DNA from 2 places in the Cytobacillus sp. EB106-05-05-XG126 genome. Region 1 is predicted to be linked to the other one. Evidence: riboswitches for the same ligand, from Rfam matches in the RefSeq annotation. Region 1 holds a riboswitch; the other holds the start of a gene.
The links. Region 1 has a riboswitch for FMN ahead of ribD (bifunctional diaminohydroxyphosphoribosylaminopyrimidine deaminase/5-amino-6-(5-phosphoribosylamino)uracil reductase RibD). Riboswitches for the same ligand answer to the same signal wherever they lie in the genome.

Region 1 (3,876 bases):
GTTGGAATGAAAAAGTTTTTACTGGCAGCTGCAGTTATTGTCCTTTTGCTGTTCATTGTTGACAAGACCATTCTTAAGGAAAAGGGAGTAGTAGAGCAAGCTGGACAAATGCAAAAATACGATAAAATTGAAGATCCTGAGGATTTGCCTATTGGTTTGGAGAAAGGCAGCATTGCTCCAGATTTTGAACTGACAGATATGGAAGGAAATCCGGTGAAACTCAGTGACTACAGGGGCAAAGCTGTGCTTCTGAATTTTTGGGCAAGCTGGTGTCCTCCATGCCGCGCGGAAATGCCGCATATGGAGAAGCTTTATAAAAAGTACAAAGATAAAAAATTCGATATTCTTGCCGTAAATCTAACAAACACTGAAAAGAATAACGGAGACGCTGAGAAGTTCGTGAAAGAGCTGGGTCTGACTTTTACAATCCCTATGGATGTAAAGGGCGCTGTTGGTGCGGATTATAATATTATGGCTTATCCTACAAGCTATTTTATTGACTCTGATGGAGTTATTAGAGAAAAAGTTTTGGGAGCCTTAAATGAAGAATATATGGAGAAGGAAATCAAAAAGCTTCCATAAACAAACCGGAGAGCCATATTAGCTCTCCGGCTTTATATCTGCAATCATATCCTGGTGAAGGCGATTAACGATTACCCTTTTTCTGTATAGCATTATGCCGGCTTCTGCAATATCATTAACGGCAGAGCGATTTATGAATGCCCCAAAAAGCAATCCGGCAATAGGGATCATTTGGAAAAGTTTTTTCCAGCCTATTTGGTCCCTGTACGAAAACACAACCTCTCTCCAGCCTTGAAGCTCAGAAACGACTTCCCTTTTTGGTCCTTCTTCTTTAGCGCCAAACATGGTAAGCTGCTGCAGAATAGCTTTTTTTCCAACAATATCACTGGAAACAAATTGAAGGATTTTGACGATGAACATTCTTTCATTTTTATCTGCGGGATCGAAGCCATAGCAAATCGCAATATCCTGCAGTGTTTTTAATTGAATGCCGAGGAGAAGAGGGATATCAATGGTCAGGGTGAAAATCCCTCCGACTCCAGTTCCCGCACCCTGCAATGCAGCGGTTCTTTTTCTGTTTGAGGTTAGCTTTTCCGCGGCTTCATCCATCTTTACTATGGGCAGGGCTTCTACATCCTGCAAGGTATGGATATTCTGTCCAGGATAATAATTCTTTAACGCTGCTGCTGAACTTAAATATCTTCCTCCTGATTGAATATACGTGCCAAGTTCATCAAGAATCACTCCAACCTTTTTTTGTATGAACTCCGGTGTGAATCTATCAATAAGTTTGAAAGGAAGCCTCCCGAGCTTCTCCCAAAACCACAAATCACCTTGGTCTTTTTCCCATTCTTCGCATTTCTTTAATTCATTTATCAGCTGTTCTTTCGGTTCAATCATTAGTATCGCCCTTTCATTCCTTCTTCTATATTTTAACTATACGGCTGTTTAAAGCAAAAGTTTCACTTCTTTCACAACCAATTCTCTTTGTATATTTCGGCTATTCATGATAAGATTCTTATAATAGAATAGGATTTCCTTCGGGGCAGGGTGAAATTCCCAACCGGCGGTGATGAGGGTACGCCCTCTTAGTCCGTGACCCGGTTTTATTAGCAGAGATAGGTGCTTAATAATAGCGGTGGATTTGGTGAAATTCCAAAGCCGACAGTGAAAGTCTGGATGGGAGAAGGAATGAGTATAGTAACGCGTTCAAAATTTCTTTTTTTAAACGCTTATTTCGTCATGTGTTTTTGCCCCGTTTCACCTAGCTGGTGTACGGGGTTTTGCCGTTTCATACTTAAATTGGAGAAATTGTAAGGAAAGGAGGATTCACATAATTTGAACCACCAGGAATATATGAAGTTAGCCATCAGTCTGGCAGCGGCAGCCAAAGGACAAACAAGTCCTAACCCGCAGGTGGGTGCGGTTGTTGTTAAAAATGGTGAAATTCTTGGGATGGGTGCTCACCTGAAGGCGGGAACTCCCCATGCAGAAGTCCATGCGATTGCTGCAGCTGGCGATGAGGTTAAAGGGGCTGATATTTATGTCACTCTTGAACCGTGCAGCCATTTTGGCAGGACTCCGCCATGCGCAGACTTAATTATTAATTCAGGAATTAATAGGGTTTTTATTGCTTCTGCCGATCCAAATCCTCTGGTTTCAGGCAAAGGAATCGAAAGGATGCAGGATGCCGGTATTGACGTGGTGACCGGTCTGTTGAAAAAGGAAGCAGATGCCCTAAACGAACCATTTTTCCATTTTATAAAAACAAAGACACCATACGTAACCATTAAAGCAGCTTCATCGTTTGATGGGAAAACAGCTGCAAAAACCGGTGACAGCAAATGGATTACCTCTCCAGAATCCAGGCAGGATGTACACCGTCTACGGCATGAACATGACGCAATACTTACAGGTGTAAATACGATCATTCACGATAATCCCCTTTTAACCGCCAGGCTGCCCCAAGGCGGAAAAAATCCCATTCGAATTGTTTTAGATACAAATCTCAGAATTCCGGCTGACGCAAATGTCATCCGAGATCAGTCTGTTAAGACCATCATCTTTACCGGCTGCGAAATAGATTCGACAAAAGCAGAGGAAATAAGGAAGTATAATGCAGAAGTTTTTTCTTTTCCTGCAAATGAGGTGCCGATTAAAGAAGTATTAAAAAACTTAGGTGAAAGAAACATCATGACTTTATTTGTTGAAGGCGGGTCTGAGATCCATGCTTCATTTATTAAAGAAGGTTTCTTTCAGCAGATGATCCTCTATATGGCTCCTAAAATTATTGGAGGCAATAAGGCGATTCCATTTATTGGCGGGGATGGTGCCGACTATGTAAAAGACTCCCCTGTACTGGAATTCACAGAAATCAAAAGGATTGGCGGAGACCTTAGAATTACCGCAAAACCGCTGAGGGAGGCCACGCAATAATGTTTACAGGAATTATTGAGGAGCTTGGAACAGTAAAAAAAGTAGTTCAGCAAGGCAAGGCGATGAAACTGACGATTCAGGCCTCCAAAGTTTTATCAGATGTTCAATTGGGGGACAGCATTTCGGTTAATGGCGTGTGTCTTACAGTTACGGAATTTGCAAAAAATGAATTTTCAGCAGATGTCATGCCCGAAACATTCAAAAGCACTTCGCTTTCTGCCATTAAAGAACGAACAAAAGTCAATCTGGAGAGGGCAATGTCTGCAAATGGCCGATTTGGCGGGCATTTTGTGACAGGGCATGTGGATGGTACAGGTCAAATCATCAAAAAGGCAGCGAGTGAGAATGCTATTTATATACAAATATCTGTGCCGCCTGCCTTAAGCCATTTGCTTATCATGAAAGGCTCTATTGCAGTAGATGGGATTTCCCTTACTGTTTTCGGCAATGAAGACAATACCGTTACCGTCTCGATCATTCCACATACAGCGAGTGAAACGGTACTGGGCTTCAAAACAGCTGGAGACATTGTTAATCTCGAATTCGATATGCTTGCCAAATATCTATTTTCCTTCATGAACAGGCGGCAGGAGACCACACCGCCTAAAGAAGGAATATCAGAAGGTTTCCTTAAGGAAAACGGCTTCTTATAAATAGCAAAAGGAGGGGCAATAAACCATGTTTAGTGAAATACATGAGGCATTGGAAGATTTAAAAGCGGGGAAAGTCATCATTGTCTGTGATGATGAAGACAGGGAAAATGAAGGAGATTTCCTGGCAATCGCGGAATATGCTAAACCGGACACCATCAACTTTATGGCCAAAGAAGGCAGAGGCCTGATCTGTACACCTATCACTGAGGAGCTGGCTGAAAAGCTGGAACTGAATCCGATGGTAGAGGTGAACACTGACAGCCAT
Region 2 (3,876 bases), on a different contig from region 1:
ACAGCTGATAAAATAAATGCAATGGATCCCTCTGTGGCATTTGGCATGGGAGAAGTTGGACAAGCTGTAAATGCAGCGGCAAGAACTGAAAACGCACGTGAAGTTTCAGCCCGGCCGTCTAATTTTAATTCTGGGCAAATAACAAATGATTCCGGGGAAACCTACCATATAGTTAAAACCGGGGAAACATTATGGTCCATCGCTGCACACTATAATCTGCAGCCCGTTGATATTGCCGGTTTAAATAATATTAATCCTGATCACATTCTTACAGGTCAAAAACTGATGATAAAACCCGGCAAATTTAGTGAATACACTGTTAAGCAAGGCGATACATTAACTTCTATAGCGAAAATGCATGATACAACAGCAGAAGCTATTAAAGAGTTAAACAATTCAAATTCAGATGTTATCAAAATTGGACAAATTCTAATCATTCACAAAAAATAGAATAGAAATGATTGCACCGCTTTACTCCCTTAAAGTATAATGGGTAAAAAACTGGGGGAGTTAGAGAAATGCTTACAGACTATCATAACCATCTTGAAAATGGCACGTTAAGCCTGGATTATTTAAAAAAATTCACAGATGCTGCTGCCCAAAAAGGGATTGAATCTTTTGGGATTTCGGAACATGCATATCATTTCTATCAGACAGCAGACATTCTGCAAAATCCATGGGTAAACGAAAGACGATTTTATGATATGAAAGACTATGTGAATGTTTTTCAAGAAGCGTGGAGTAATAACAAAGATGTGAAAATGTCAATAGAAATGGACTATACGCCGGGCAAGCATGATGAAATGACGAAGTTTATTAACAGTTACTCATTTGATTATGTAATTGGATCCATACATTGGGTTGGAGATTTCGGCATAGATCTTGCTGAATTTAGAAAAGAATGGGATAAACGGGATCTTTATGAGATATATAGGAAGTATTTTGATCAAGTGGTCACACTGGCCCAATCCAATTTATTTGATATTGTAGGCCATTTAGACCTCGTGAAAATCTTTAAATATGTTCCTAAGGACGAAGAGTTTTTGCTGGAGCAGTATGATCGTGCAGCCAATGCACTGGCAGAATCCAAGACATGTGTAGAGATCAGCACAGCCGGTCTGCGAAAGCCAGTCGGTGAACTATACCCGGACAAAAGGCTCCTGCAGAAATGCTATGAGAAAAATATCCCGATTGTACTTTCATCTGATGCGCACTTTCCTGAACATGTAGGTGCCGATTTTGATAAGGCAATTGCTCTTGCAAAAGAAGTGGGATATGAGTCCATCATGACTTTTTCCAAAGGAGAAAGAAAGGAATATCCGCTTAGATAATGCAAAAGGGATGGCAGAGCCTCCCTTTTTTGTATTATCCAGAAACATTTTAATAGGTATGGACATGGATATATATATGTTTCAAATCCATACAGATAAACAAATCCCTTCACAGAATAACTTTTTTTCAGTATAATTAATCTGTATAAATAAATACGGTCTATCTTCGGGGCAGGGTGAAATTCCCGACCGGCGGTGATGGGTTAATCTTAACTCTAAGCCCGCGAGCCTGAGAGAAGCGTTTTGGTCGAAAAACGCTTTGCATTTAATTGGGCAGGATTTGGTGCGATTCCAAAGCCGACAGTACAGTCTGGATGGGAGAAGATGGAGGTTCTGCAGACGTTCAAAAAATGCAGGTTTTGAACGTTATTAAGCATGCCTTTGCAACACTCCCTCAAGTTATTTTAGCTTGAGGGTTATTTATTGCGAAGATATTTGCTTAGCCGAACCTTTCTTCTATAGGAGAGATAGTCCTAAAAAGGAGAGAGGAACTTGAAAAAACTTAATATCAAATCAATGGTTGCCATCGGAATGCTAAGCAGCATCTCTTATGTATTAATGCTGCTCAATTTTCCAATTCCGCCGTTTCCGCAATTTTTGATGATTGACTTCAGCGATATTCCTGCATTAATCGCAGCGTTAATCTTTGGCCCGGCAGCAGGAATATTAGTGGAGCTTATTAAAAATATTCTTGATTACTTCATGACTGGGAGTGCAACAGGGGTACCTGTCGGACATATTGCAAACTTTGCGGCAGGCATTTTGTTCGTCTTGCCTACTTATTATGTATACAGCAAGCTGAAGACCAAAAAAGGCATGACGTTTGGGCTCGTAATCGGCACCATGGTTATGGCTGTTATTATGAGTGTGCTTAATTACGTTGTCATTCTGCCGGCATATACATTCTTCCTGAATTTCCCGGCAATGTCAGCGCCTGAAATGAGAACAATGATTGTTACAGGGATATTGCCATTCAATATTCTAAAAGGAATTATTATTTCAATTGTTTTCATGCTCATTTTTACACGCATGAGAACCTGGGTAGAAAAGCAGGCTGTATTAAAAAGTGCAGCATAATGAATATATAAATTTAAAGCAGCGGCAAATGTTCCGCTGCTTTTTCAATTTGTAAGCCAAAAAACTCCCTTTCTAGTTGAAAGGGAGCAGTAGCTTAACAAAGATTAGAGTATGGCTGAGGGATTATTCGTATTTAAGCGGGTCGCCATCAAAAGCGTCATCAGCAACTTTGATTGAATCGGTTGGGCAGCCTTCGAATGCATCCATCATATCGTCCATCAATACATCTGGAATCTCAACGATACCCTGGTTATCATCAAGGGTAACAAATGCGATGCCTTCATCATCGTAATCATAAATGTCCGGTGCAGCTGCGCCGCAAGCTCCACATGCAATGCATGTTTCTTTGTCAACAATTGTATACTTTGCCATGAAAAAAACCTCCCAAGAATTAAACAATTAATCTCCCATCAAGATGATGGTAACACATTCCTCACATCCTATTGTAAAACTGTATGTTCAACTTTTCAATAGAAAATGTATTGAGAATGCTTATCACATAAGGGTTTAGGCATAATTTACCCTGTTAGAAATAATTAAAACGGCCTGCCGATTTCTTTCATGATAAAATAGAAGTAAGAAAAAGAAGGTAATGAAAAAATAAAAAATCTTAAGCCGTAAGGTGAACATAATGCAAAGAGCTTATTTGAAATCTGTAATAATGTACTGTGTTAACGAGTTGCAGGGACAAAGAACTATATATTCCATTTTACATTTGCTTAATGGAAAAAAGTCTTCCCAGACCATCCAAGATGCTCATCTATTTCAACTAACCCCGTTTTTTCGTACATTTGGAAATTTAAGCAGGGGAGTACTGGACCATCTTGCAGAAGAAATCCTAAGCAGCAGCTGGATGACTGCCATTGATGAAAAGCATTACATTTTAACTGAAGAAGGGAAGAAAGAGCTCGAAAGATCTCTTTTAGAATGTCCAATACCTTCATCATTAAACGGATGGCTGTATCATAGTACAGGTGAATTGTTTTGGGAGAGGATTACACTTTTAATTCAGGTAATATCCCACTTAAATAATAACAATGTAAAGTACCTTCCTATCCAAAGAAAAAGAGATATTCATGAATGGCTGAAAGACTTTCTGGGGAAATCTGGATTTTCCCGCGGTGAAGTTGGGGTTATGCTGTACAAGGAACTTGGTCAGTGCCTTGAAGATCTGAATAATATTAATCCTGCTGTGCTTACATTGAGGCTGACAGGCTATAACCGTATTGGCCTCACAGCTGTTCAGGCTTCTGAACAGCTTGGAATCAGCCAGGATTATTACCACCATCAGTTCCTTGGGGCTATTCATCATATACTGGCAAGCGGAAGAGATAATTCTGCCGAATATCCGCTTATCAATAAGATCGTTAGCGATGCAGGAAATGAAGTTCAGCTAACATTGTCTGCCCAAAAGACTTACACAATGTTAAAACAGGGACTGGATTTGGATGATATAGCTAAAATGAGA

Region 2: another riboswitch for FMN. It lies ahead of AC3WTL_RS18630 (ECF transporter S component); the one in region 1 lies ahead of ribD (bifunctional diaminohydroxyphosphoribosylaminopyrimidine deaminase/5-amino-6-(5-phosphoribosylamino)uracil reductase RibD).

What each region holds. Positions count from the first base shown of each region.
Region 1 covers NZ_JBYTDU010000022.1:12,652-16,527, forward strand. Annotated here, with positions in the region: gene AC3WTL_RS23780 (TlpA disulfide reductase family protein) at 7-582, shown strand; gene AC3WTL_RS23785 (EcsC family protein) at 601-1,422, opposite strand; FMN riboswitch at 1,555-1,717, shown strand; gene ribD (bifunctional diaminohydroxyphosphoribosylaminopyrimidine deaminase/5-amino-6-(5-phosphoribosylamino)uracil reductase RibD) at 1,861-2,958, shown strand; gene ribE (riboflavin synthase) at 2,958-3,611, shown strand; gene AC3WTL_RS23800 (bifunctional 3,4-dihydroxy-2-butanone-4-phosphate synthase/GTP cyclohydrolase II) at 3,637-3,876, shown strand, end outside.
Region 2 covers NZ_JBYTDU010000007.1:90,765-94,640, reverse strand. Annotated here, with positions in the region: gene AC3WTL_RS18640 (M23 family metallopeptidase) at 1-450, shown strand, start outside; gene AC3WTL_RS18635 (histidinol-phosphatase) at 519-1,331, shown strand; FMN riboswitch at 1,490-1,661, shown strand; gene AC3WTL_RS18630 (ECF transporter S component) at 1,824-2,408, shown strand; gene AC3WTL_RS18625 (ferredoxin) at 2,532-2,780, opposite strand; gene AC3WTL_RS18620 (YpbB family protein) at 3,040-3,876, shown strand, end outside.